One region of the Sporosarcina sp. FSL K6-3508 genome, then DNA from elsewhere that is predicted to be linked to it. Evidence: predicted binding sites of a transcription regulator. Region 1 holds the regulator's gene; each other region holds the start of a gene.

Region 1 (5,875 bases):
TCGAAATCATAATACGTTTCGAGCAACAGTCCGTCTGGATCTCCAGTCAATAATGCGTTGGCCTGTTCAAGGACTACTTGCTTTACTTCATCGAGCGATGCATCACTTTTGCGAATTCCACGCAAACCGCCGATGGTACCAAGCACAAATTGACCACCTGGTGCAGCAGCCCGCTTTGCAATTTGGATTGCTGCTTTATTGAATTCCGTAACACGGTTTTCCAATCCATAACGAGCCAATTTCACTGCATTGGCACTGTATGTATTGGTCTGAATAATATCAGCTCCCGCCTCGATATAGTCGTGGTGGATTTTCTCTATAATTTCAGGTTTCTCTATATTTAATTCCTCATAGCAATAATCGATCCCATATGAATACAAAATAGTTCCCATTGCCCCATCTGCTGTCAGGACATTTGTTTGAAGTTTCTCCATTAATGACATCATCAAATCCCCCTTTGTTTTCTCTAATCAAAAAAAGCCTTCAAGTAAATAGAAGGCTTTGTAATCGCAATGACCAGTTCCCTCTCATCTTTCAGTGTGCCATTTCGGCATACTGCTGGAAGTAGCACCTTGCCCATCGGCTGGTTGCTGAAGCGTCTTTGGGCCAGTCCCTCTGCTTCTCTTGATAAGATATGATTCTTATTAAATTATTTCGATAATTCTAACCATATCATAGCGGCTTTGTAGGTAATCGTCAAGTGAATGTTTGATGAAGTTCTTGAAGACCGGAGTGCGCATAGAGAAATTTACTGAAACATGGTAAAATTAAAGGAGTAACTTGAAAAGGTGAGGAATCATGCAGTTTTTTAAATACTCCATTCCGATAGCGGCACTTGTCGGCACGCTTGCCTGGATTATGTTGGAGAATAATTATGAAGAAGTACCGTGGGATTCGCGTGTTTGGATTACCTTTGGCGCCGCTGCATTAAGTGGTGTACTTGCTTTTTTTCTTTTCAGGAAAGAAAAAGAAGACAAAGTCGATAAAAAGAAATAGGAGCTGCCCGAGAAGTCATGTTCATCTGACTTCCCGGGTAGTTCTTTTTTTGCAGAGAAAGCATTTTGTTCATTCTAAGAAATTGCCAGCAGGGGTAGATGTGGGTCTTGTCTGTTTCTTTCTTGCCTTATTGGATAAGAAAAGGGTGTCATTCCTTACATATAAGATGTTCCATAAATTATTAGTTAACTTAAATTAAAAACGAGTTGACAATCAATGAGTCAACCATTACTATTTTTATAGTAACTCAAAATAGAAAGAGGTGTCATGATGACGACAGCTTCGGAAGGACGTCCGCAAAGTAAATTCAGTACATTGTCAATTGTATATAGTGGAATGTTTGCTGCTTTAATGATGAATGGGGCTAATATCACTTCTTTCATACCATTTTTAGTAGTCGGGGGAGTACCTATTACATTGCAGACATTTTTCGCTGTTTTGTCAGGATTGTTATTGGGTAGCCGTCTTGGTGCATTGTCGATGACTGTCTATATGATGGTCGGCCTTGCAGGGGCTCCTGTATTTGCTAAGTTTCAAGGTGGATTTGGCCAAATCTTAAGCCCGACATTTGGTTTTATCGTTACTTTCATCTTGATTGCTTATGTAGCAGGTAAAATCGTGGAGCGTAAGAATACACTGCCATCTTATATTATTGCATCACTTGTTGCGACAGCAATCAACTATTTATTGGGTACGAACTGGATGTATGTCGCCTATAAAGTTTGGGCTGCGGCGCCAGAGGTGTTTACGTACAAAATTGCATGGCTTTGGATGATTCCTCCATTACCGAAGGATATTGTGCTAGCCGTACTGGCGGGAATATTCGCATTTAGAATTTCAAAACATTTGAAAGTGAGGCATACATTTTGACGAACTATCAAAGGCTGGCTGACCAAGTTTTGAAAGGTCACGTATTAACAAATGAGGAAGCGCTTTCAATATTAAATAGTCCGGATGAAGATTTGCTGTTGCTGCTTCATGCGACGTACTCGATCCGATCCCATTACTATGGAAACAAAGTAAAACTTAATATGATCATCAATACGAAGTCGGGGTTGTGCCCGGAAAACTGTGGCTACTGTGCCCAGTCGATTGTGTCAAAAGCACCGGTTGAAAAGTATGCAATGATGAAATCAGAAGAAATATTACAAGGTGCAGAGCGAGCTGCTGCAAATAAAGCGGGCACTTATTGTATCGTGGCAAGTGGACGAGGACCTCGGGCTAGTGAGCTTGAAATCGTTATTGATTCCGTCAAGCAAATTAAAGAGAAACATAAAGGAATGACCGTTTGTGCATGTTTAGGAATTCTGAAGCCAGAACAAGCCGCACGCTTGAAAGAAGCAGGTGTAGACCGATACAATCACAACTTGAACACCTCTGCCGAACACCATGAAAGCATCACTACGTCGCACACATACGATGATCGTGTAAACACAGTAGGACATGTAAAGGAAGCGGGAATATCTCCTTGCTCTGGCGTAATAGTCGGAATGCGTGAAACAAAAGAGGATGTCATTTCCATGGCACACAGCCTGCGGATACTCGATGCAGACTCCATTCCAGTCAACTTCCTGCACGCCGTGGATGGGACGCCGCTAGAAGGGACCTCTGAACTGGATCCGCGCTATTGCTTGAAGGTACTTAGCCTATTTCGTTTCATCAATCCAACAAAAGAAATACGAATTTCGGGTGGACGCGAAGTGAACCTTCGCAGCCTTCAACCACTTGGCTTATATGCTGCAAACTCTATCTTCATCGGTGACTATTTGACAACATCGGGTCAGGAAAACGACAAAGACCAACAAATGTTAGAAGATATGGGCTTTGAAGTGGACTTGGAACCATTGAAGAAAGAACCTATGACTATATAAGAGAGATCTAACCGCGCAGACAGCTTGCGTGGTTTTTTTCGTTCAATGAAAAACATGAAAAGATCTTGAATAATCCTCCATGTAGAGAGACAGCCTAACGCAAGACATGCAAAAAAATCAAACATACATATTAAAACAAATCAATTGCATCTCACGCATTTTCTGCGATACAATCAAGTCAAAGATAGTCAAAGTCAACTAAGAGAACGAGCAGAAACGAGGTGACGAGATGCGGAACATTTCTGACATTATTGAAGGGTATTTGAAGTCCATTATCGAAAAGGAAGACAGTGCCTCTGTTGAAATCAAACGGAATGAAGTCGCCGAGAAATTCCAATGTGTTCCTTCGCAGATCAACTACGTAATCAAAACTCGCTTCACAGTCGAGAGAGGCTACGCAGTAGAGTCAAAACGCGGAGGCGGTGGATACATTCGGATTTATCGGGTGCAGACGAATTCACGGAAGGACTTGCTCGAGCAAGCGCTGGGAAGTTTGGAAGCGGGAGCATCCTCTACGATGGCTGAAGATGTAATTATTCGTTTGATTGAAGAAGAAGTGATTACAGAGCGTGAAGCCAAACTTATGTTAGCTGCGGTGGGTCGAGCCACACTGCGCTATATGCTTCCTGAACGAGATGCATTGCGTTCGCGAATACTCCGCGCCATGTTAGTCACATTGATTTATGAAGAAGTAGAATGAGGTGATGATAAATGCTTTGTGAAAACTGCAAAGAACGTCCGGCCACTGTGGTTTTTAAACAAGAGACAATGAATGGCACGACAGAGCGGCATTTATGTGATAAATGTGCGTTTTACTCCCAGACATTTTCATTCAGCCCTGATCAAGAGCCGTTGTCCATTCAACAATTTCTGGCACATTGGCTTGGAGGTTCAGAATTATTACAAGGTCAAAAGTCGAATGAGACTTTGCCTGATGGCCCCAAATGCCCGAGTTGCGGACTGACTTTTCATAGGTTTTTAGACATTGGGAAATTTGGATGTGCGACGTGCTACGATACTTTCCGCGAGCAGCTGCCACGAGTGTTTGCTAAATTGCATAACGGCAATACAAATCATGGTGGTAAGGTACCAGTCTCCTTCAATGAACGGTTTGCTTTGAAAAAACAATTAGAGGACATCCGCACAAAAATGAAGGAAGCGGTAGAAGCTGAGCGTTTTGAAGAAGCTGCCGTATTACGAGATGAAGCCAATACAGTAAAAAAGCAATTGGCCGATGGAGGTGACGATCAACATGTCATTTGAAAAATTCATCAAACAAGAGCTGACAGGCTGGATGGTGGCAAAGGGAGAACATTCGGATATCGTCCTATCTACAAGAATCAGATTAGCACGCAACCTGCAAAGTTACCTATTCCCTATTTGTGCTTCTGAAGAAGACGCTAAACGTGTCAATGAAGCAGTTGACCAAGCGGTGGCTACTATGGAAGAGCATCATTTTGCGGGCACGTCGATGTCAGACCTATCGCCTCTTGAGAGACAAATATTAGTTGAGAAACATTTGGTAAGCCCACAGTTAATCGACCCAGATAAATACGGTTCGGTCCTGCTTTCAGAAGATGAAACAATCAGTATTATGGTGAATGAAGAAGACCATATACGTATCCAATGTATTTATCCTGGCTTTCAAATCGATACTGCCTATGAGCAGGCGAATCAAGTAGACAGCGAGATAGAACGAAACTTGGATTATGCTTTTGATGAGACGTTTGGCTATTTGACTAGTTGTCCATCCAACACAGGAACCGGTATGCGGGCATCTGTCATGATGCATTTACCGGCTCTCACCATCACCAAGCAAATTGAACGGATTATTCCTGCAATATCACGTCTTGGGATGGTGGTGCGCGGTAGCTACGGAGAAGGCAGTGAAGCCCTTGGAAATATTTATCAGATATCCAATCAAACAACACTTGGCAAGTCTGAAGAAGAAATATTGAAGGATCTGGACAATATATCAAAGCGTTTGATTGCACACGAGAAAAAGTCCCGTGAAATATTATTAGCGAAATCACAGGTCCATTTGGAAAATCGGCTTTACCGTTCGCTTGGTACGATTACTCATGCCCGTATACTACCTTCCGCAGAAGCAGCCAGATGTTTGTCCGATGTCCGTTTGGGTATTGATTTAGGTATCATAGAAAATTTAGACATGGCAATTTTAAATGAATTAATGATTTTCATGCAGCCAGGTTTCCTTCAGCAATATGCGGGTACAGAATTAACATCAGACCAACGCGACGTATTTCGTGCAAAATTATTCCGTGATCGCTTAGGAATTGAATGTACGCAAGCTCCAGGAAACAATTCTGAAAAGTCCTGAGCATACTTTTTGCAAGATCGTCAATTTGGATTTATAGTTAATCAAAGATAGTCAAAGTCAGTATTGAGGTTTAAATTACGGCTTTTTATGAAATGATATGAATAGGTATAGAGTGAAGGATTAAAGCAATGAGGATTCAACTGGCATAACATAGAATAGGTTCTATTTATGAAGAAAAGAGGGGAATGGATATGATGTTTAATCGATTTACACAACGTGCGCAAAAAGTTTTGCAACTGGCTCAAGAAGAGGCAATACGCTTAAAACACGAATCAATTGGTACAGAGCATATTTTACTTGGATTGATCCGAGAAGGCGGTGGAATTGCAGCGAAAGCGCTGGACGCCATTAGTGTCAATGCGGATACGATTGAACGGGAAGTAGAGGCTCTTGTAGGCGTGGGCTCGAAAGATGTAGGACCGATCGTTCATTATACACCGCGTGCAAAACGCGTCATCGAGCTTTCGGTTGATGAATCCCGTAAGCTGGGTCATTCCTATATTGGTACAGAACATATTTTATTAGCATTAATCCGAGAAGGAGAAGGCGTAGCGGCTCGCGTCCTGAACAATGCGGGCGTCAGCTTAAACAAAGCTCGCCAGCAAGTTCTTCAGTTACTCGGCAATGATGAAAGTTCAGTTGGCAGTACTTCAAACAACGCTTCTGC
Region 2 (5,875 bases), 300 kb from region 1:
TTGATCTATTTAATTTCGCAATTTCATAGGTTTTTTCAACGGATTTTTATTCATTAAGTAGGAAATATACGTAGCATCCTCAGCTAAAGTTGGATGAGAGAAATTTAGTAATTTGGCTAAATTTTTGGCGTCGTCAAGTGCCCTATGCGCATGATCGGCTTCAATTTGATGCACTTTCAATAGTTGTTGCAATTTGCCATTTTCAAAACCGTAATCTTTCCATCTGATTTGCCTGACGGAACAATACCAATTCATATCCAAAGTTTCAGGCAATAATTTGCTGACAAAACCTCTATCAAAAGTAGCGTTGTGCGCTACAATGCCATCTGCTTTTCGCAATATAGAAAGAATTTTATCCACATCAAGCGCTCTTCCACGTACCATTCGATCCGTAATTCCTGTGATATTTGTGATGATTGAAGGAATAGAAAAGAACGGTTCTTGAAATTCACAGTACTCTTCCGTTACCCTGCTGATCCGATTGTTTTCAAATTCACCTAACATAACCCCTAATTCAATCACTTCACTATTATCCGAACTCATACCTGTTGTCTCCACATCGATGAACGCTATATGTTTACTCATAGGAAAACTCCTTTTAGACTATGTTGTTCTATTTGCTCATTTTCGTTAACTTGAAGTTATCCGCCAACGAAATCCTATCTACTATTATATCAGCGAGAACACAGGCAGAGAAAGTGTGATGCTTTTATGTAAAGCAATAGTGACAAAGATTTGTATCACTTGCACCTTACAGTTTTAAAAAAGTAATCACCCGCCGTAATAGCAGAATGATTACTTTAAGTACCTTTTTTAACTGTTCAACTGCTTACGTATGTCAGTTGAACAGTTGTTGACGCACCTCGCCTCTTTACTGAAACAGCATTCATTACACTTTCTGTACTTCAACTTCTTCTTCCACAACATCCACGTTAACTTTTTCTACATTTTCTTCTTCTAAAAGAAGGTCTGTTAGTGGGTCTTCGATTTTGTCTTGGATCACTCTGCGTAATGGACGGGCACCGAAACGCTTGTCATAGCCTAATTTAACTAACGCTTGTTTTGCTTCTTGAGTGATCGTAATATCGATTTGCTTTTCCTGGATGGCGGCTTGTAAATCCATCAGCATCAAGTCCACTATTTTCAGGAGATCCTCTTCTGTTAACTCGTTGAACGCAATAATCGCATCGAAACGATTAAGAAACTCTGGTTTGAAATAATCGCCTAAAGTTTCAAGCATAGTTACGGATTCATGTTCTGTTCGGTTGAATCCTACACTTACTTTTTTCACGCCTGTACCGGCATTGCTCGTCATAATAATGACCGTATCTTTAAAGCTGACAGTGCGACCATGTGAATCGGTCAATCGGCCATCCTCCATAATTTGCAAGAACATATTTTGCACATCAGGATGTGCTTTTTCAATTTCATCGAGCAATAGAATGGAATAAGGATTTCGTCGGATTTGTTCGGTCAATTGACCAGCTTCCTCATGACCGACATACCCTGGAGGTGAGCCAATAATTTTAGACACCGCATGTTTTTCCATGTACTCACTCATGTCGAGACGAATTAACGCATCGCGCGAACCAAATAATTCTTCTGCCAAGACTTTCGTAATTTCTGTTTTACCGACACCCGTAGGACCAACAAATAGGAAGGATCCAATCGGACGGTCTTTTGATTTGAGACCAGCTCGGCTACGGCGAATCGCTTTTGCAATTTTATCGACTGCTTCTGCTTGACCGATAACTTGTTTGCCAAGGTTATCCGCAAGTCCTTTCATTTTTGCTTGTTCTGCCGCCTGTAGCTTCGTTACAGGGATTCCCGTTTTCTCTTCAATAATTAGCTCGATATCCGCGACAGAAACTTCTGCATATTTCATTTCACCATTCTGTTTTGAAGCTTCCAATTTTTCCTGCAGCTGCATCTCTTCCTGACGTAAACTCGCCGCTTTTTCATAATTCTCCTGCTCAGCCGCTCGCTCTTTTTGTTGGATCACTTCCTGAAGGCGAGTTGTAAGAGAATCCGAATTTGAGGACATCAGTGTAAGGTTTAAACGAGCACCCACTTCATCCATCAAATCAATCGCTTTATCCGGTAAAAAACGATCTTGAATATAGCGTTGCGATAAGTTCACAAAAGCATGCACTGCTTCGTCTGGATAGTGCACTTCATGAAAATCTTCGTAACGGTCCTTAATTCCGTTTAGAATTTTAATCGTATCTTCAGCGGATGGCTCCTTTACGAGAATCGGTTGGAATCGTCGCTCAAGTGCTGCATCTTTTTCAATTTGACGGTATTCTTTCAAGGTTGTAGCCCCAATGAGCTGTAAACTGCCTCGTGCCAGTGCCGGTTTTAGAATATTACCCGCATCCATCTGCGATCCTTCTGCAGTTCCTGCTCCTACGAGCAAGTGAATTTCATCCACGAACAAAATGACATCTTCTCGTGTTTCCAGCTCTTCAATTAGCTGTTTCATCCGTTCCTCAAATTGACCACGGATTCCAGTATTGGTGACGAGAGACGCAACATCCAGCACATACACTTCTTTGTTCATCAATTTCACCGGCACATCGCCCTCATAAATCTTTAAGGCAAGCCCTTCGGCAATTGCTGTTTTACCGACACCTGGTTCCCCAATCAGCACAGGATTATTTTTGTTTCTTCGGTTTAATGTTTCAATAACACGTTTTACTTCCTGATCTCTTCCAATGATGGGGTCAATTAATCCGTCCCTTGCGACATTTGATAAGTTTTTACCAAGTTGGTCCAACAAACCCGGGGTTTGATTTTCTTCTGTTTGTCTCACTTTGGTCTGTGCTTTTTTCCCGCCACTCGCTTGGAAGAAGTTATTTGCTTCAGTATTGAATGTCGGCACTTTCCCTGCTGTCAATTGACCTTGCATTTCTTGAAAGCACATATGGCAAATATGCATTTGCATCGCTTGGTGATTCACTTGGAGTCTCAAACTCATCGTTGCTTCGTTGTTTCCACAGTGTTGGCATCTCATAATTAGTTCCTCCTTATGATTTTCTTTTATATAAGACAACGGATGTTGACTTTGACTATATTTGACCTAGTTTTTATTTTACACTGACCTTCTTTGACTTTCAAGAAATTTGCTCGTTTTCATCGCTTATCAGTATTGTAGATATGCACTTATAGATTTTGTATAGACACACTAGCGACACCTTACACCCTTTTATTACTTTCCATCCTTTTCATGCTTAAATATGCCATGAAAATACCCTTTTCTTTCTTCTAATTAGAGAGAAAAGGGTACATTTCGTTATAATTATTCTTCATTTGTTACGTTAATCAATAACAGATAAACCTTATTGTATTCAACTTCGCCCCTCTAAATTTTTGGCTGTCGCACTTTTCTCAACTTGATTCTGCTTCTTATACGTACCAAAGGCTTTGTCTACAGATGTATGCGTTACACCGAACCAGTAGTTTTCATTTTTAAAATGGTGCCAGAGATGCGCTTTCTTTATTTTCTTTCCTATTTTTGTGCGTGGTTGAATTGGCTTATGCGCGATATAATGCTTCCATTCATAATACAAAAAATAAGCCATGATCCCAGCAAGAAAAGCCATCGTCAGCTGCAGATTCGCTGTTATTGAATAAAAGATAATTGAAGCAATGATAAAATTGGGTAGACTGAACCAAACTGGTAAGAATAATAACTTCAAATTATTAGGATCTACATGATGATCGAAATGTAAGCGCTTGATCGTTTTCAGCAAAAAAGGGTTTGTCGGTGTTTTCATATGAAATAGAAATCTGTGAATTAAATACTCACTTAACGCATATGCCGTCATCCCAATTATGAAAGCAATCCAAGTTCCAACTTGCAACATATTTAAAATGGTGTAGATAACGAGCGGAAAAAACAGCAAAAGCATTATCAAAATATCGGGAAAGGCAGCAAACTCTTTATAATACTTTGCATTCATTTAATTTCCCCCAAAATCATATTCTCATCCTGTTTTTTTCAGTAGAAATATGGCGATCCCACAAAGCATAACTTTTTCGCATCATCGAATGTGCAAGTTCTTCTGCTTGTTGATAGTCCCCTTTTAGTGCTACCTCCATCAATTTTTTATAGTAATTTAATGAAGCTTTTCGACAAAAAGAAAGGGAGAAGTATTTCATAGCCATTTTAACATAGACAGGTTCAAAGCTATTTAGTGTTAAAGAAAAAATTGGATTTTTCGATAATCTTGCTAATTCTTTCTGCATCTTCCAATCATAGAGCGCAAACTGCTCCTTACAATCTATCAATTCATCCACTTGAGATAGTATGGAGACGACTTTTGGATGGTTTAGCATGACAGCTTTTTTGACATATTGCGGTGTCAATGCAATTCGTAATTCCAAAAAGTACAGAACGAAAGTATCTGGTATATGATCAAAATGCTGTACAATATCTATAATTGTCGTAATGTTTCCATCATGCCAATAATCATTCACAATTGCCGGTTGGCCTTTTCTTAATGTTAACCAACCCCCATAATTTAAACGTTGTAGAATCTCCCTAATTGCAGGCCGTCCCACCTGATAAGTTATTGCCAGCTCTCTTTCTGTCTCCATCTGGCTTCCTGCTGAAAATTCTCCCTGAATAATTGCTTTGATTATCTCTTTTTCAATATTTTTTGTTCGACTCATTGAATCCCCCTCTTGGTAAGACCAAAAGTTTTCTTTGGTATTACCAACACTGTATAATATTCTGAAAAGATAGTCAATATGATAATTTTATTTGAACTATATATGTTGAATTATAGTTTTTACATGAGTTTGTTCAGAAATGGACACTCAGTTGATTGGAGTGGAAGGCGGCGAAAAGGAAAAATATGCTCCCAACGCTTTGCTTATGCTCGCAGGAGCGAAGCGACGAGGAGGCTCGCCTGCGCCCCCCGGAAAGCGTCCGCCTGGTACGTAGATCAACGGGTTCTACGTTTTACTTTGAGTGTGAGTTATTTATTTCAGTTTATATAGTTATATAGTAGTCGCTGAATTGTTTGAGATCCGGTATTCTTCACTAATAGCAAAAGAAGCCTCTCAAAAGTCTAATGACTCATGAGAAGCTCCTTTTCACTATTTACTCAACCGAATTTAATATATTGTAGAAATGCCTGCTGAACCGCATATACTATTTCTCTCTTTTCATATCATACATCGACGTATCGGCTTTCCGAATCAACACGTCAAAACTCTCACCGTCATCGGGATAGACAGCAATGCCGATCGAAGCTTTGATGGAAATGTTCAAATGTATTCCTGCATGAGACAAATCCTCTTTTAACTTTAGAATATAATCTAAATGAAAATCTTCTTTACTATCAGGAATTATATGCACGAATTCGTCACCTCCCCAGCGAACTAGGAAGTCTTCTTTCTTTGCATTCATTTTAATAATATCGGCAATGCATCGTAACAGTTCGTCTCCTTTTTGGTGGCCTAATTTATCGTTTACTTCTTTAAAATCATCCAGATCTATAAGTACAATCCCAAGCTTTTTATTTTTCATTTTACAAATGCCGGCCTGCTTTTTAAATACTATATCAACTGTACGTCTATTATATGTATTCGTCAGGGGATCTTTTTCCGCGTAGAACTTAACTAAATCGTATTGCTTCCCTCCAACCCATGCAACAGCAAAGAAAATAGCTGTTAAAATAAAGAAGCTTGCTTCAAAGGGTAACCCCATGTATTGATGATAGTAGAAGTACCGTATCAAATTAAACAGAATGACAATTCCAACAGCAATGAACCTTCCTCTGTAACTCATACCTCACTTCCCAACTTCAAACACTCCTATCTATTATTATCCTACATCATATAGTAAAAACACCTCGGACACTACTGT
Region 3 (5,875 bases), 700 kb from region 1:
GAATTGCAGCTACAAAAGGATTTAGCGACACCCCTACAACCGGCATCATAGGCCATGCATAATAAATAAAAAACAATTGCACGAGCGGAGGCGTAGAACGAATGAATTCCGCAAGCCATCCAAACAGCCATCGCACAGGCCGCCAAGGAAGTCTGCTGATAAACACCCAGAAGAATCCGAAGACAGCGGCAAATAAATAGCATGCCAGCGTCAGTCCTAGGGTGATCCACAAGCCTTTAAAAATCATAGGAATTACTGAAAAAAACACTTCCCAACTCCAAGTCATCAGCTAGCCACCCCTTTCTTCGATACACTCTCCATCTTTCTTGTGAAAGCAATCAACGGCAGCGCAATCACAAAGTACATCACGAGGAGAAGTACATAAACCGTCGGGGATTCCGCCAAGTGCGTGCTTCGGTAAATATTTCCGTAATACAATAAGTCCGTCAGTCCAATCAATGACACCAACGACGTTGCTTTCAAAATTTGAATCAAGTAGTTGCCGTATTCAGGAAGCATCATACGCAGCGCCTGAGGTAGAATAATATGTCGCATCCGTTGAAACTTCGATAAATTCAGCGCGACGGATGCTTCAGTCTGTCCGATCGCTACCGCTTGAATCGATCCGCGCACAATCTCAGACATATAGGCCCCATAATTTAGCGAGATCGCCAGTACAGCCACCCATATATCGCTCCCCAGATGGATATTGAATAGGCCGGGCAGCGCATATGAAAACCAGAACAATTGTACAATCAGCGATGTCCCACGAAAAATTTCTACATAGAAACCAGTGAACCCTCTCAGCAAAGGATTCGTGTTGACACGCGACAGACCTGCGACGAAAGCAATAATACTCGCACAAATAATCGACAGGACCAGCACCTGTAACGTTACGCCTAACCCTTGTACGACGGTGGAAAATATATCGGGTAAGGAACTCACAAAAACCACTCCATTATTTACGTTTTCATTTCATTCTTCTTAATCTAGTGTCATGAGCAGCTTACGGAAGGTAAGAAAAAGGCCATGCCGCTGTTGGGCATGACCCGGCCACTCTTTTAATAGTTCTCTCCGCTGCAGACACTTTCCGTTGTTATTTCATTTTCAACAATATTCATCTCTTCTGTGAAACCGAATGGTTCGATCAACTCTGCAATTTCCCCGCTGTCTTTCAGCTTTTGCAATTCTTCATTGTACGCTTCACGTAGTTCATCATCACTGTCTAGGAAAGCAGCTGCGCCATAGCTTGGTACGCCTTCGATATCCGGTTGTTCGAAATCCGTGACAAACTCGAGCTTGTCATTATTTGCTGATTCTAGCGCCATTTTAATGGTCATTTCAGTACCCGTTGTGACAGCAGCACGCCCCGATTCAACAGCTGAGAATGAAGCCGGAATATCGGGAACCATCATAATTTGACTTTCTGCAATGCCTTCACGGAGCATGAAATCCTTTTCTGTAGCACCACTCATCACCGCCACTTTGATGTCTGGATTCGCGGCAATATCTTTATAGCTCTTCAAATTCATAGGATTGCCTTTTTCTACGATCAAGCCTTCCCCATATTTGATTTCAGGCTCACCAAACGAAACAGTTGCACAACGGTCTGGCGTAATTGCCATACCTGCTGTAACTACATCAAACTTCCCTGCGCCTAAGCCTGGGATCAATTGACCGAATTCGGATAGTTTGCCATCCACTTCCTCAACGCCCAAGTTTTCAAAGACCGCTTTGGCAATAGCGACCGCAGCACCTTGCAATTCCCCATCTTCTTCATATGCATACGGTTTCTCATTGGCAAAGCCGACTCTGACAACGCCTTTCTCTTTCAAATCATCCAACTTACTTCCACTACTGCTGCTACCGGAATCTGAATCTCCATTACCGCATGCTGCCAGTAGTAAAAGCATCATCATCGCCAAAACACCTATCGCCGACTTCTTCATAATTCTCCCCCTTGACTTTTTCATCAAACATTTTTTACTTAGTTGCTAGATTACCATAGTTAAAATTCGAGTTCAAATCGTTTTCGTTATTTTCTAAATATCCAATTAAGTGGATACCATCTACAAACATGATTATGACAGCGTTTTCAAGAGACAAGATTCGCTAGTAATATATTTAAATTTTATTTTTTACTAGGTGAAAAGGCGCTAATTTAATTTTTCTTCATACAAACTTTCTTTTTCGATTTAAAGACCTGATCCCATACTTATTTTCCCATTATTTAATTCATAAAGAAAATAAATAATATCTTTCAATTACAGCTACTTTTTGTGTGACCAAGCGTAAAATGCAGAAGTAAGCACCAAATCTCCGCATAAAAAAGAACCATCTGATAAGTCAGGTAGAAATGACTTTTCGGACGGTCTAACAACTCTCTATTGCAACTAAACCTTTAACACTCCAAGCAACTGAGTAATTGTACCAATTGAAAAATTGCTTAGCTTCCTTGTTTTCAACACATGTTATAAAAGAGCCGGGTGTTGTCGATACTCAAAAAAGTGGACATGAGAACAGAAATAGCACACGTGAAACACAAATTCGTTTCACTGTATTGTACAAAAATGAAAAAACCCTGTAAATGATGATAAATCAACATTTACAGGATCTTTATTCAGTACATATCGTATAATGATTTAACCTAGTAACGCCCTCGGCAGGAATCGAACCCACATTTTAAGAACCGGAATCTTACGTGCTATCCGTTGCACCACGAGGGCAAAATAAAAACATTACCTATACTCAGTGATCTCGTCTGCTACAAAAATTATAAAAGCTTCTCTAACAGACATCTTCCATTATACCGTGGAATAGAATGAAAAGCAATCTAATTTTTTAAGGCAAATGATTTGACCTTTGTTGACCATCATAGGTAAAATACAATTATAGTTGAAATACCAACTAATTTCAACCGAACGATTATTATGAAGCATTAAAAGGAGGAAGTACCATTGAATCTTATTCCTACAGTTATTGAACAAACCAACCGTGGTGAACGGGCGTATGACATTTATTCCCGCTTGTTGAAAGACCGGATTATCATGCTCGGCAGCGGCATCGATGACAATGTTGCGAATTCGATCGTTGCGCAGCTCTTATTCCTGGAAGCAGAAGATCCGGAAAAAGACATCTCCATTTATATTAACAGCCCGGGTGGAAGTATTACAGCGGGTATGGCGATCTACGACACGATGCAATTTATTAAACCGGACATCCAGACAATCTGTATCGGTATGGCTGCATCCATGGGTGCCTTCTTACTGACAGCGGGAGCACCAGGCAAACGTTACGCATTGCCTAACGCAGAAGTAATGATTCACCAACCACTTGGTGGTGCACAAGGTCAAGCGACTGAAATTGAAATCGCAGCGAAGCGCATCTTGCACTTACGTGAGAAGTTGAATCAGATTTTGGCCGATCGTACAGGTCAGCCGATTGAAGTCATCGCACAAGATACGGATCGTGATAATTTCATGACAGCGGAACGTGCAAAAGAATATGGCTTAATCGATCATATCGTTCAACGCAGCGACATGAAAAAATAAGACAAAAAAGAACCGATTCTTCCCAAAAAGGAGAATCGGTTCTTTTTATTGCTGTTCAGCTTCTACAAAATCCGTAAGATTCTGAAGTGCCAAGTCTTCATCAATGCCGTCTGCCATCAAGATGATCTCAGTGCCTTTGGCAATCGCCAGACTCATAATCCCCATGATGCTTTTCGCATTCACCTGGCGTCTTTCTTTCTTCAAATAAATATCTGCAGTGTATTTATTTGCTTCCTGGACAAATAGTGCGGCTTGTCTCGCCTGTAATCCAGGTTTGATTCCCACTTTCACAGTTTTTTCTACCATATCGTATGCTCCTTTTCTTCCTTTTTTTAAGAAGGATCTACTCGTTCTTTCGTTAATTTCCGCGCAATCTTTCAGCGATCTCTTCAATCTTCCGCAAGCGATGATTGACACCTGATTTACTGACAGGCGTCCCTGTCACCAGTTCGCCCAATTCTTTTAACGTGACATCTTGATGGGCAACACGTAATTGAGCAATTTCTTGCAGACGCTCCGGCAATTGATCGAGCCCGATCGTCTGTTCAATCAACTTAATATTCTCTACTTGCCGCTGGGCCGCACCAATCGTTTTATTCAGATTGGCGGTTTCGCAATTCACTAGCCGATTTACGCTATTCCGCATATCCCGCATAATCCGGACATCCTCAAATTTCATGAGAGATACATGCGCACCGATTATACCTAGGAAATCGGATATCTTTTCAGCTTCCTTCAAATACGCGATAAATCCTTTTTTTCGCTCTATAGATTTCGCATTTAATTGGAATCGATTCATTAACTCGACTAGTGATTCGCTATGTTCTTGATAACTTGAGAACACCTCCAAGTGATAGGAAGACGTCTCAGGGTTATTGACGGAACCTCCTGCCAGGAAAGCTCCGCGTAAGTATGCACGCGCACAGCAGTCGTCTTCAATGAGCTGCGGGTCGATTTGGTTCACCATTTGAAAATCATGCGTCATAATGGACAGTGTTTCCAATAAATCCTTAGCACCTTCCCGAATACGGCAAATATAAATATTATTTTTCTTCAAACGCATTTTCTTCCGTACAAGCATCTCTACTTTATAAGGATACAACTTTTTCAAGTTAGAATAAAGTCGTCTTGCTATCGCTGCATTTTCTGTTTGAACATCAAGACTTAATTGTTTATTGGAAAAAGACATCACGCCATTCATTCGAATAAAAGCTGCGATTTCTGCTTTCGTACAGCAGTCCTCCGCTTCAATTTGCGTCAATTCCTTTTTCGTTTTGGATGCAAAAGACATGATATTCCCCCTTTTTCGGCGATCTTCATATCTATCCGCCTTCTACGTTCTCTCTATATAGCGCATCAACACATCCGCCACGTCTGCCGATTTATGCATTATCGTTCCATTATATACAGTAGCAATTTCTTGTACAAATACTTCAGGCACGAGCGCTTGAAGCTTATCTAGATCGTTTTCGACCAACCACGGCTCCGTTTCTTCTCCAACACTTTTGTAAGCGCGTCTGAAGGCTTCTACATTATTAACGAGGACAGCATCCAGGAAAGGCTCTCCCGCGTGGTCATACAGCGCCTGAACGTGCTCAGAAGCAGTATAGCGGAAAGTCTCTCCTCTTTGTGTCGTCAAATTACCGACATAGACCTTCTTCGCGGTACTTTGGAGAACTGCGTCCCGAATATCTTGCACAAGTATGGTCGGCAAAATACTAGTATACAAGCTGCCAGGCCCAAACACGATCAAATCCGCCTTTTTGATCGTCGCCGCGGTCTCCGGCAACGGCTTGACATCTTCCGGTGAAATAAATACGTTTCGGATTTTTCTGCCATAGAGAGGTATTTTGGATTCACCTGTAATTATTGAACCATCTTCAAGCTCAGCATGCAAGGTTATACGTTGATTTGCTGCCGGCAAGACTTTTCCTTTTATATTCAGCACGAGCCCCATCTGCTCAACCGCCCGCGCAAAATCTCCAGTAATTGTTGTTAACGCGGTCAGCATGAGATTTCCGAGTGAGTGGCCTTTCAGATCATCGGACCCTTCAAAACGGTATTGGAACATCTTTTCGATCAACGGTTCTACGTCTGAAAGCGCTGCCATAACCTGTCGGATGTCCCCTGGCGGCGGGATGTCATACTGATCGAACAATCGGCCCGAACTACCTCCGTCATCTGCTACTGTGACAATCGCTGTCAAATCAATAGGATAGCGTTTCAATCCACGCAAAATGTTTGAAAGGCCTGTTCCACCGCCGAACACAACAACTCTTTTTATAGTAGTGGATGGCATAGCAATGTCACACCTTTCTTTTTTC

Evidence for each region. Region 1 encodes CtsR, which represses protease genes until heat stress. Its sites were predicted from a motif close to ATGGTCAATAAAGGTCAAACA; they were not measured.
Region 2: a site for CtsR is predicted at 3,062-3,082, ahead of MKX97_RS15310 (ATP-dependent Clp protease ATP-binding subunit). Genes of this name have one in related genera too.
Region 3: a site for CtsR is predicted at 2,853-2,873, ahead of clpP (ATP-dependent Clp endopeptidase proteolytic subunit ClpP). Genes of this name have one in related genera too.

Annotation. Positions count from the first base shown of each region.
Region 1 is NZ_CP152016.1:3,377,694-3,383,568, reverse strand. Features, by position in the region: gene MKX97_RS16895 (bifunctional homocysteine S-methyltransferase/methylenetetrahydrofolate reductase) at 1-443, opposite strand, end outside; SAM riboswitch class I at 525-634, opposite strand; gene MKX97_RS16890 (hypothetical protein) at 799-996, shown strand; gene MKX97_RS16885 (biotin transporter BioY) at 1,264-1,866, shown strand; gene bioB (biotin synthase BioB) at 1,863-2,867, shown strand; gene MKX97_RS16875 (CtsR family transcriptional regulator) at 3,097-3,567, shown strand; gene MKX97_RS16870 (UvrB/UvrC motif-containing protein) at 3,579-4,130, shown strand; gene MKX97_RS16865 (protein arginine kinase) at 4,120-5,208, shown strand; gene MKX97_RS16860 (ATP-dependent Clp protease ATP-binding subunit) at 5,400-5,875, shown strand, end outside.
Region 2 is NZ_CP152016.1:3,079,476-3,085,350, forward strand. Features, by position in the region: gene MKX97_RS15305 (exonuclease domain-containing protein) at 10-585, opposite strand; gene MKX97_RS15310 (ATP-dependent Clp protease ATP-binding subunit) at 890-3,013, opposite strand; gene MKX97_RS15315 (sterol desaturase family protein) at 3,348-3,962, opposite strand; gene MKX97_RS15320 (GntR family transcriptional regulator) at 3,979-4,674, opposite strand; gene MKX97_RS15325 (GGDEF domain-containing protein) at 5,159-5,797, opposite strand.
Region 3 is NZ_CP152016.1:2,674,984-2,680,858, forward strand. Features, by position in the region: gene ehuD (ectoine/hydroxyectoine ABC transporter permease subunit EhuD) at 1-286, opposite strand, end outside; gene ehuC (ectoine/hydroxyectoine ABC transporter permease subunit EhuC) at 286-945, opposite strand; gene ehuB (ectoine/hydroxyectoine ABC transporter substrate-binding protein EhuB) at 1,062-1,949, opposite strand; tRNA gene MKX97_RS13295 (tRNA-Arg) at 2,655-2,726, opposite strand; gene clpP (ATP-dependent Clp endopeptidase proteolytic subunit ClpP) at 2,958-3,551, shown strand; gene MKX97_RS13305 (HPr family phosphocarrier protein) at 3,597-3,857, opposite strand; gene whiA (DNA-binding protein WhiA) at 3,910-4,842, opposite strand; gene MKX97_RS13315 (gluconeogenesis factor YvcK family protein) at 4,885-5,850, opposite strand; gene rapZ (RNase adapter RapZ) at 5,858-5,875, opposite strand, start outside.